Regions from separate parts of the Streptomyces sp. NPDC031479 genome, predicted to be linked through region 2. Evidence: riboswitches for the same ligand, from Rfam matches in the RefSeq annotation. Region 2 holds a riboswitch; the other holds the start of a gene.
What was found. Region 2 has a riboswitch for cobalamin ahead of ACZ5D2_RS05060 (energy-coupling factor ABC transporter permease). Riboswitches for the same ligand answer to the same signal wherever they lie in the genome.
Positions count from the first base shown of each region.

Region 1: linked by a shared signal. The riboswitch ahead of metE (5-methyltetrahydropteroyltriglutamate--homocysteine S-methyltransferase) and the one ahead of ACZ5D2_RS05060 (energy-coupling factor ABC transporter permease) in region 2 are both predicted to bind cobalamin.

Region 1 is NZ_JBVIKC010000007.1:239,600-244,809, reverse strand. Features, by position in the region: gene tsaD (tRNA (adenosine(37)-N6)-threonylcarbamoyltransferase complex transferase subunit TsaD) at 1-173, opposite strand, end outside; gene metE (5-methyltetrahydropteroyltriglutamate--homocysteine S-methyltransferase) at 349-2,673, opposite strand; cobalamin riboswitch at 2,850-3,050, opposite strand; gene ACZ5D2_RS11415 (PP2C family protein-serine/threonine phosphatase) at 3,413-4,744, shown strand; gene ACZ5D2_RS11410 (MASE1 domain-containing protein) at 4,852-5,210, shown strand, end outside.
Region 2 is NZ_JBVIKC010000003.1:18,292-23,501, reverse strand. Features, by position in the region: gene ACZ5D2_RS05080 (PadR family transcriptional regulator) at 1-457, opposite strand, end outside; gene ACZ5D2_RS05075 (energy-coupling factor ABC transporter ATP-binding protein) at 488-1,312, opposite strand; gene cbiQ (cobalt ECF transporter T component CbiQ) at 1,309-2,055, opposite strand; gene ACZ5D2_RS05065 (energy-coupling factor ABC transporter substrate-binding protein) at 2,059-2,442, opposite strand; gene ACZ5D2_RS05060 (energy-coupling factor ABC transporter permease) at 2,439-3,149, opposite strand; cobalamin riboswitch at 3,179-3,396, opposite strand; gene ACZ5D2_RS05055 (flavodoxin family protein) at 3,516-4,238, shown strand; gene ACZ5D2_RS05050 (AMIN-like domain-containing (lipo)protein) at 4,270-4,797, opposite strand; gene ACZ5D2_RS05045 (SsgA family sporulation/cell division regulator) at 4,873-5,210, opposite strand, start outside.

The DNA.
Region 1 (5,210 bases), on a different contig from region 2:
CCGAAGGAGTGCAGGTGCGCGCGGGCGGCGATCTCGGGCACGACGCCACCGAAGCGGACGTGCTCGTCCATGCTCGACGCCACCACGTGCGCGAGCAGTTCGCCGTCCCGCACGATCCCCGCGCCCGTCTCGTCACACGACGACTCGATCCCGAGCACCACCGGAGAGCCCACCACAGAACCCCTCTTCTTGCAATTAGTGAGTTATTGCATAGACCTTGCAAGAAGAATAGGGCATGGGCCGCCGGCGGCAGCGGAGACGTTTCCGCTGGTCAAGGCCCGACCCTCCCTGAGCGTGGGGTCGGGCCGGGTCGGACACCCGTCGGGTGTCCGACCCGGCCCTGCCGGATCAGCATTCCTCGGTCGCGAGATCCGCGCGGATCCGGCGCGCGGCCGCGACGAGGTTCTCCAGGGAGGCACGGGTTTCGGGCCAGCCGCGGGTCTTCAGGCCGCAGTCGGGGTTGACCCAGAGCCGTTCGGCCGGGATGGCCGCGAGTCCCTTGCGGAGCAGCGCGGCCGCCTCCTCGGCGCCGGGAACGCGCGGGGAGTGGATGTCCCAGACGCCGGGACCGGCCTCGCGGGGGTAGCCGTGCCCGGCCAGCTCGTCGGCGACCCGCATGTGGGAACGGGCGGCCTCCAGGCTGATGACGTCGGCGTCGAGGTCGTCGATGGCCCGGACGATGTCACCGAACTCCGCGTAGCACATGTGCGTGTGGATCTGGGTGTCCGGCCGGACACCGCTGGTCGTGAGCCGGAAGGACTCGGTGGCCCAGTCGAGGTACTCCGCGTGGTCGGCGGCCCGCAGCGGGAGGGTCTCGCGCAGGGCCGGCTCGTCGACCTGGATGACCGAAGTGCCCGCCGCCTCCAGGTCGCCCACCTCGTCCCGCAGGGCGAGTGCCACCTGGCGGGCGGTGTCCCCGAGGGGCTGGTCGTCGCGTACGAAGGACCAGGCGAGCATGGTGACCGGGCCGGTCAGCATGCCCTTGACCGGCTTGGCCGTCTGCGACTGGGCGTACGAGGTCCAGCGCACGGTCATCGGCTCGGGGCGGGAGACGTCCCCGGCCAGGACCGGCGGGCGGACGTAGCGGGTGCCGTAGGACTGCACCCAGCCGTACCGGGTGGCGACGTAGCCGGTGAGCTGCTCCGCGAAGTACTGGACCATGTCATTGCGTTCGGGTTCGCCGTGCACCAGGACGTCGATCCCGGCCTTCTCCTGGAAGGAGAGGACCTCGCGGATCTCGTCCTTGATCCGTTCCTCGTAGCCGGCCGTGTCGATCCGGCCGGCCCGCAGGTCGGCGCGGGCGAGGCGCAGCTCGTCGGTCTGCGGGAACGAGCCGATGGTGGTCGTCGGCAGGAGCGGCAGGCCCAGGTGGGCGCGCTGGGCGGCGGTGCGCCGCGCGTAGGGCTGCGCCCGGCGCGCGTCGGCTTCGCCGATCGCGGCGGTCCGGGCCCGGACCGCGGGGTCATGGGTGAGGGCGGAGCCCGCGCGGGAAGCCAGGTCGGCCCGGTTCGCGGCGAGTTCGGCGGCGATCGTGCCGGTGCCCTGGGCGAGGCCGCGGGCGAGGGTGGTGATCTCGGTGGTCTTCTGGCGGGCGAAGGCGAGCCAGCGACGGATCTGCGGGTCGATGTCACGCTCGGCCGCGGCGTCCAGCGGGACGTGGAGGAGGGAACAGGAGGCGGCGACGTCGACCCGGTCGGCGAGGCCGAGCAGGGTTCCGAGGGTGGCCAGGGACTTCCGGTAGTCGTTGATCCAGATGTTGCGGCCGTTGACCACGCCCGCGACGAGCCGCTTGCCGGGCAGCCCGCCTACGGCCGCGAGGTCGGCGAGGTTCGCGGCGCCGGCGTCGGTGAAGTCCAGCGCCAGCCCCTCGACGGGGGCGGCGGCGAGCACCCGGAGGGCGCTGCCGAGCCGGCCGAAGTACGAGGCGACCAGCAGCTTCGGACGGTCGGTGGCCGCCCCCAGCTCGCGGTAGGCGCGGGCGGCGGCGTCCAGGTCGGCCGGGGTGCGGTCCTGGACCAGGGCCGGTTCGTCCAGCTGGACCCACTCGGCGCCGGCGGCGCGCAGATCGGCGAGGACCCGGGCGTAGACGGGCAGCAGCCGGTCGAGGAGGGTGATCGGCCGGAAGCCGGCGGCCACGCCCGGGGCGGGCTTGGCCAGCAGGAGGTAGGTGAGGGGTCCGACGAGGACGGGGCGGGCCGTGTGCCCGAGCGCGAGGGCCTCCTTCAGCTCGGCGACCTGCTTCGTGGAGTCGGCGGTGAAGACGGTGTCGGGGCCGAGTTCGGGGACCAGGTAGTGGTAGTTCGTGTCGAACCACTTGGTCATCTCCAGCGGGGCGACGTCCTGGGTGCCGCGGGCCATCGCGAAGTAGCCGTCGAGGGCGTCTTCGGCGACCGCCGCGCGGTGCCGACCGGGGACGGCGCCGACCATGACGCTGGTGTCCAGGACGTGGTCGTAGTACGAGAAGTCGCCGGTCGGCACCTCGGTGATGCCCGCATCGGCCAGCTGCCGCCAGTTGGAGCGGCGGAGGCCGGCGGCTGTCCGCCGGAGGGCTTCGGCGGTGACGCGGCCCTTCCAGTAACCCTCGACGGCCTTCTTCAGTTCGCGGTTCCGACCCTGACGGGGGTAGCCGTACACAGTGGCTCGTGCTGCCGCGGCCGCGGGCTTCGCTGTCACGGAACTCTCCTTCGCGAGATGTGTCCTGGACGTCCCGGTGAGGGGACGCGGACGCGAAGGAACGGCAGAACGCGCGGACCACGGCGCGGGGATGCACCGCGCGTGCCGCTCGTCGTGTACGCCGACCCGCCCACGAGGTCACCGGGATCTCCGCACGGGAATCGTCCGCGTACGGGCAACGGGCAGGTCTTCGGACTCGCGGGCACGCCTGCCGGTCTCCCGGCGGGCCCCTACTGGCCGTCGCTTCCCAGGACCGTTGTCCGGTCCCAGTGCGTATGACGGCGGTCGTTCCCGCTCACCGCTGCGGGGCAGTCCCGGATTCCCACCGGGTTCCCTCTTACGACGCATCCCGCCTGGCGGACGGGGCGAACCAGCTGCACCGGCCACCCTAGGGCGGAAGATCGCCCAGCGGCGAGCCCCGTCCATCATCCGGACGGCGAAACGGGACGGGACGCGGGCCGCAAGCCCTCCGGCTGCATGAGACATGCCGCTTTCGGCGGAATGCCCGGTGACGTGCCGTCGGCGGGCCATCCTGTGGGCTGTTGCACGGTCGTGTCAGGAGTCCGTGGGTGTACCGATCGCTTGAGCGGCTTGATGACCGGATCCGGCGCGAGCGCCGGGCGGGCCCCGGGGGCGCGGGACGGGCACCGGCTCGCAACCATGCCGCCGCGGTGGAGCACGGCGCCCCGTGCGGTGAGCGGGAGCGGACGTCCGCGTCCCGGTCCACCGGGCGATCGTGATGGCGGGCGGCAGGGAGGGGGAGCGGGCGAAGCGGGCGCCCAAACCCGACCCGTTGCTGCGCCTGGAAGCCGAGCTGGGCCGGATCGAAGAGCGGCTGCGGGCCCTGGCCGCGGCCAGGGCCCGGATCGAGGGCCTGCTGGGTGCGGTGGTGGCCATCACCCGGGAGGTGGAACTGCCGGCGGTGCTGAACCGCATCGTGACCACCGCGATGGAGCTGGTCGGCGCCCGCTTCGGGGCACTCGGCGTACTGGACGACTCCGGAGAGCGGCTGGCGCAGTTCATCGCCGTCGGCCTCTCCGAGGAGGAACGCGCGGCCCTGGCCGACGTGGGGTTTCCCGGCGGTCTGGGCGTACTCGGATACCTGATCCGCCACCCCGAACCGCTGCGGGTCGACGACATCTCCGCCCATCCGTCCTCGGTCGGGTTCCCGCCCGGCCACCCACGGATGAGCACCCTCCTCGGCGTCGCCATCAGCGTCCGCGGCGAGACCTACGGAGACCTCTACCTCTCCGAGCGGGGTGACGGGCGCGCCTTCGACGTCCACGACGAGAACATCGTCGTCGCCCTCGCCAGCGCCGCCGGCATCGCGATCGACAACGTCCGCCTCCTCGAACAGGTCCGGGCCTCCTCCGAACAGTTCCAGCGGCTCCTGCTGCCGACGCTGCCCGACCTGGGACCCTTCGCCGCCGCCGCCATCTACCGGCCCGCCGCCGAACCCAACGCCCTCGGCGGGGACTGGTACGACGCCATCCCCCTGCCCGACGGCGCGGTGGCGCTCGTCATCGGCGACGTGGTCGGCCACGATCTGCAGGCGGCCGCTGCCATGGCCGCCATCCGCAACATGCTGCGCTCCCTGCTGTTCGAACTGGGCGGTCCGCCCAGCGCGGTCCTCACCCAGCTCGACCGGACCCTGCAGGCCATCACCGACACCCCGGTCACCACCACCGGGCTGGCGCGCATCGAACCCGCGGGGGGCGGCTGGCGGATGCTCTGGAGCACCGCGGGCCACGTCCCCCCACTGCTGATCACTCCCGGTGGCCCGCCGTACTACCTGTTCGCCGAACCCGGACTCCCACTGAACGTCGACAGCGAGCAGCACCGCCCGGACCGCACCCACCCGCTGCCCCCCGGCACCACGGTGGTCCTGTTCACCGACGGCCTCGTCGAACACCCCGACCACCCCATCGACGAGAGCCTGGACGCACTGGCCGAGCTGGCCGCCGTGCACGCCTCCCTGCCCCTGGAGGCCTTCGTGCGGGCCCTGGCGGAGGGGCATCCGAGTGACGGGCACGACGACATGGCCGTACTCGCCCTGCGCATCCCGGGCTGAAGCCGCCGGCAGGCATCGGGGACACGTGTGAGCGGCGGCGTGGCGGAGCCCGCAGGGGTGCAAGATGGACAGACCAGCGAGGGACGAGAGCAGGGACAGATCTCCCGATGACCGACGCGTGGCGGCACAGGCTCAGGAGCGCCGGCGCGACGGCCCTGAAGAGCGGTGCCGTCGCCGCGCTGTACTACGCCGGGGGTGAGCTCGGGCTGCTCCAGCAGCTCGTACGCGGTCAGGTGTCACCGCTGTGGCCCCCGACCGGCATCGCCCTGGCCGGGCTGCTCCTGTTCGGCCCCCGGATCTGGCCGGGCATCGCGCTCGGAGCGTTCCTGGTCAACATCTCGCCCGGGCCGTCGCTCGCCGTCGTCCTCGCCATCACGGCGGGTAACACCCTCGGCTCCCTGTCCTCCTACGCGCTCCTTCGCCTCGTCGGCTTCCGCACCCGGATGAACCGGTTGCGGGACGCGCT
Region 2 (5,210 bases):
GCACGAGCCGGCGCAGGCGGTCCTCCACGGCGTCCCGGTCCGGCGGGAAGTCCTTGGCCTCGATCGCCTCGTACTTGGCCAGCTGCTCCCGGTGCAGCTCCAGATGGCGCCGCAGCTCCGGACCGAGCCCCTGCAGCCCCACCACCCCCGCCGCGCGCAGCCGCAACAGCAGTGCGTCACGCATCGGCTTGGGGTCCTGGCTCTCGTCCACCCAGCGGGCCAGCTCCGCGCTGCCGTCGGGCAGCACCTCGTACTCCTTCTTCTGCCCCCGCACCGGGACCTCGCTGGGCAGCTCCCGGATCAGGCCGGCCTCCTCCAGCCGCCCGAGCTCCCGGTAGATCTGCTGGTGGGTCGCCGACCAGAAGTACCCGATCGACTTGTCGAACCGCCGGGTCAGCTCCAGCCCCGACGAGGGCTTCTCCAGCAGGGCGGTGAGGATGGCGTGCGGCAGCGACATGGGGGGAGTTTACGGTCGGGGGCGCGCCCGTCAGGGCCGGAAGCCGGTCAGCGCCTCCGGGGTGCGGGGGCCCGGAGCGTCCCCGGACAGGAGGCCCCGGGCGCGCAGGAAGGCCGTCACCGCGGGGGACCAGGCCTGGCGCAGTCCCGCCGAGGCCAGCAGCCCCGGATCCGACAGCAGCTCGGGAGCCGGTCCGGTCCGGATGCCCGACGGGGTCAGCACCGCCGCGTCGTCCGCCCAGCGGACCGCCAGGTCCACGTCGTGCGTGGCCATGACCACCGTGGTGCCGTCCGACCGCAGCCCCGCCAGCACGTCCAGGAGCCGCTCCTGACCGTCCGGGTCCAGCCCGGCCGTCGGCTCGTCCAGGATCAGCACCCGCGGCGCCATGGCCACCGCCCCCGCGATCGCCGCGCGCTTGCGCTGCCCGTACGAGAGCAGGTGGGTGGGGCGGTCCCGCAGCGCGGTGATGTCCAGGGCGGCCAGGGCGGCGTCGACCCGCGCGCGGACCTCCGGCTCCGCCAGCCCCAGGTTCATCGGGCCGAAGGACACGTCCTGTTCCACGGAGGCCGCGAACAGCTGGTCGTCCGGGTCCTGGACCACCAGCTGCACCGAGGTCCGCAGGCGGGTCAGCCCCGCCCGGTCGTACGCCACCCGCGCGCCGTCCAGGCGCAGCTCGCCGGTACCGGGCCGCAGGCCCCCGCTCAGCAGCCGCATCAGCGTGGTCTTCCCGCTGCCGTTGCGGCCGAGCAGGACCAGCGCGCGGCCCTGCTCGATCCCGAAGTCCACGCCGGACAGCACGGCCGGGCCGTCCTCGTACGCATGGCCCGCCCCGGCCAGCTCCACCACCACGGTCACAGGAACTCCTTCAGTACGAGGGTCCCCGCGACCAGGCCGGTCAGCAGGGCGGCGGTGGCCGCGAGGAACCGCCAGGACAGTGCCGCCCGCGGGACGAGCACCCGCAGCGCGCCGTCGTAGCCGCGCCCGGCCAGCCCCTCCTGGAGCCGGCCCGCGCGGTCGAAGGCCCGGACGAAGGAGGTCGCCGCGAGCCCGGCCAGGGAACGCCACACCGCGGCCCGGCCCGTCTGTCCGAGCCGGGCCGCCTGCGCCCGGCGGACCTGGGCCATCGAATCCAGCAGCAGGAAGCCGATCCGGTACATCACGAGGGCCACGTCCACCACCGGTGCGGGCACCCCCGCCCGCACCAGGCGCGGCAGCACGTCCGAGACCGGGGTGGTGAAGGCGAACAGGAGCACGCCGAGCGAGGCCGCCGAGGTGCGCAGCAGCAGCTCCCCGGCGTGCCGGGGCCCGTCCGGCGCCAGGGAGACGAAACCGGCGGGTCCGCCCAGCGACACCAGCAGCGGCAGCGCCCCGGTCACGCAGAAGCCGAGCGGCACCCGGAAGGCCCGCCACAGCTGCCGCCCCGCCACCCCCGCCGGGCCGAGCAGCACGGCCAGGGTCGCCGCGGCGACCAGCGGCCCGCCGGGCCAGGGCGGCAGGGACACGGCGGTGACGGTCAGGCCGAGTCCCAGCAGGGCCTTCTCCAGGGGGTGGCGGCGGCGCCAGCGGCTGGAGTGCGCCGCCACGTCGATCGGCAGCACCGCCTACGACTCCGCGACGGTCGTGGCGCCGGGCCCGGCGGCGGACCCGGCGGCGGACCCGGCCGGGTCCGCGGAGGCCGCGGCCGCCTGGGCGAGGCCCTGCCGGCGACCCTTGCGCACGCCGAAGTAGTACGCCAGCACGCCCGCGCCGAGCGCCGCCTGGAGGGCGAACAGCGCCGACTCGATCTCCCCGGACGGGGGTTCGTACAGCGGCGAGAACCAGGGTTGGTAGTCGGGCTTCAGCTCGGTGATGGCCGACTCCGCCTGTGCGTCGGCGCCCGTGAACGGCTCCTCCTCGCCGTCGCCGAGCCCCAGTGCGAGCGGGAGCACGGCCAGCGCGGCCACCAGGAGCAGCAGCAGGGTGTTGATCTTCGCGTTGCGGGTCATCGGACCGTCGCCTCCTTCTGCGCGCCGGCCGCGCCGGCCGCGCCGGTCAGCTTCGCGACCCCGAGCCGGACCAGGTCCGACTTGCTGGACTGCATCAGCAGGCGCATCACGAGCACCGTCAGCAGCCCCTCGCTCACCGCGAGCGGGATCTGCGTCAGGGCGAAGATCCCCGCGAACTTCTCCAGCGCGCCCCAGAAGCCGCTGCCCGGGTCCGGGAAGGCCAGCGCCAGCTGGACGGAGGTCACGCAGTAGGTGACGAGGTCGGCGAAGAAGGCGCCCAGGAAGACGGTCACCATCAGCGGCGCACCGGACTTCCGCAGCAGCCGGTAGACGGCGTAGCCGGCCCAGGGCCCGGCGATGGCCATCGAGAAGACGTTGGCGCCGAGGGTGGTGAGCCCGCCGTGCGCCAGCAGCAGGGCCTGGAACAGCAGGGTGATCGTACCGAGCACCGCCATGACGGGCGGCCGGAAGAGGATGGCGCCGAGCCCGGTACCGGTCGGGTGGGAGCAGCTGCCCGTCACCGAGGGGATCTTGAGCGCGGACAGGACGAAGGTGAACGCCCCCGAGGCCCCGAGCAGCAGGGTGCTCTCCGGATGGGCCTTCACCTCGCGGGTGAGGGCGCGGACTCCGTGGACGACGAACGGGGCGGACGCGGCGCCCCAGGCGACCGCGTGCAAGGGGGGCAGGAACCCCTCGGCTATATGCATGAGTAGAGAGACCTCTCCAGCACCTCGTGGATGGACGACGCGCCCCGGCCGGTCTCCTGGCTCACGGGTACTGATGCCCTGACTCCGCCTTCCCGGGGCCGTGCGGTCTCCCGCGCGGGCCCAGTGGCTTCCCGCAGGAGTAGAGCCGGACTTCCCGATCACAGTGGCGAGGGCCGCACCGGTTTTCCACCGGTTTCCCGAACACCAAGGCCAGCTGACCCTAGTCGCCAGGACGGACCGGTAACAACCCGCCCCAATTCGGCCGTTCGGGTGGCCGGATCCGGCGTGAGCGCCACCCGGCGCGACGCGGCCCGGACGGACGCGGTCCGCTGGCGGCCCCCGCCGACCCGGGGAAGGGTGGGGCGCATGGCTTCCGACACCCAGGGCTTCGACTACTCGGACCTCTCCGCCGTCTTCGTCAACTGCACCCTCAAGCGCTCGCCCGAGACCAGCAACACCGAGGGGCTGATCGCGAAGAGCCGTGCCGTCATGGAGGCGGCCGGCGCACGGACCTCACTGGTGCGGGCCGTCGACCACGACATCGCGACCGGGGTCTGGCCCGACATGACCGAACACGGCTGGGAGAGCGACCAGTGGCCGGTCCTCTACAGCCAGGTCATGGACGCCGACATCCTCGTGCTCTGCGGCCCGATCTGGCTCGGCGACAACAGCTCCGTCATGAAGCAGGTCATCGAGCGGCTCTACGCCTGCTCCTCCCTGCTCAACGACCGCGGCCAGTACGCCTACTACGGGCGGGTCGGCGGAGCGCTGATCACCGGCAACGAGGACGGGGTCAAACACTGCGCCATGAACATCCTCTACAGCCTCCAGCACCTGGGCTACGCCATCCCGCCCCAGGCCGACGCCGGCTGGATCGGCGAGGCCGGCCCCGGACCCTCCTACCTGGACCCCGGATCCGGCGGACCCGACAACGACTTCACCAACCGCAACACGGCCTTCATGTCCTGGAACCTCATGCACCTGGCGGCCCTCCTCAAGCGCGCGGGCGGCATCCCCGCGCACGGCAACCAGCGCTCCCTGTGGGACGCGGGCTGCCGCTTCGACTTCCCGAACCCGGAACACCGCTAGCGGTGCGGCGTCCCGGGCCGGGCCGCCGGTTTCAGCAGGTGTTCGGGTGCGCGACGTCCACCACGTACCGCTCGGGCGAGTGGAGGACCGTGGTGGTGAAGGCGGGCTTGGTGTCGAAGGCGGCGCCGAAGGTCACGTACCCCTCGTAGTCGCCGGTCAGGGCGAGGCCCTTGAGCTTGCTGAGGTAGATCTTCTGGAGCTTGGGCCCCTGGTAGACGTTCTGCCCCGCGTCGTCGTGACCGGCGGCGGGGTGCAGGCGGATCTCCAGGAAGTACTTCCCGGCCAGCGGGACGGGCTTGCCGGACCCGTCGTAGACCAGCTGGGAGACGGGCGTGACGGTGACCGGGGGCACGGAGCCCTGGAGGTCGATGACGATCCGGTCGTACGTGCAGTGACCGCCCCAGCGGGCGTTGACGACGAGCGGGGTCGGGGTGCGTACGGACGGAGCGGCGGACGCGGCGGCCGAGGCCGGTGCGGCGAGCGCGAGCCCGGCGGTGAGCAGGGCACCCGTGGCCAGGGCCACGGCCCGGCGGCGGCGCGGGCGGTTCAGGTGACGCATGACGTCCCCCCGATTCTCGTGAGACGGGGACTGGCTGTCACCGGGTAAGACACCCGTGCGGTGCCCGCGGTTCCCTCAGTACGCGAGGAGGGCGCTCAGCTCCGCGTCCAGGTCGTAGTGGCGCCGTTCCTCCCCCCGCGGGACCAGCTCGGTGAGCCGTCGGCACAGCTCGCGCACGTCCTTGGCGCGGGCGGAGACCACACAGCTCTGCGCGCCGTTGCTGAAGGCGAGGAACACGCGCGGCTCGGTGCCCCGCCGCATCGGCCACACCTGTATGTCGCCCTCGCCGGTGGCGCAGGTCTGCCCGTCGAGCAGCAGCTCGCGCGAGAACACCCAGCGGGCGAGGTGGGTCCCGGCGCCGCGGAAGTCGACGGCCAGCTCGTACGGCCGGTCCGTGCGGTAGACGAAGGCGC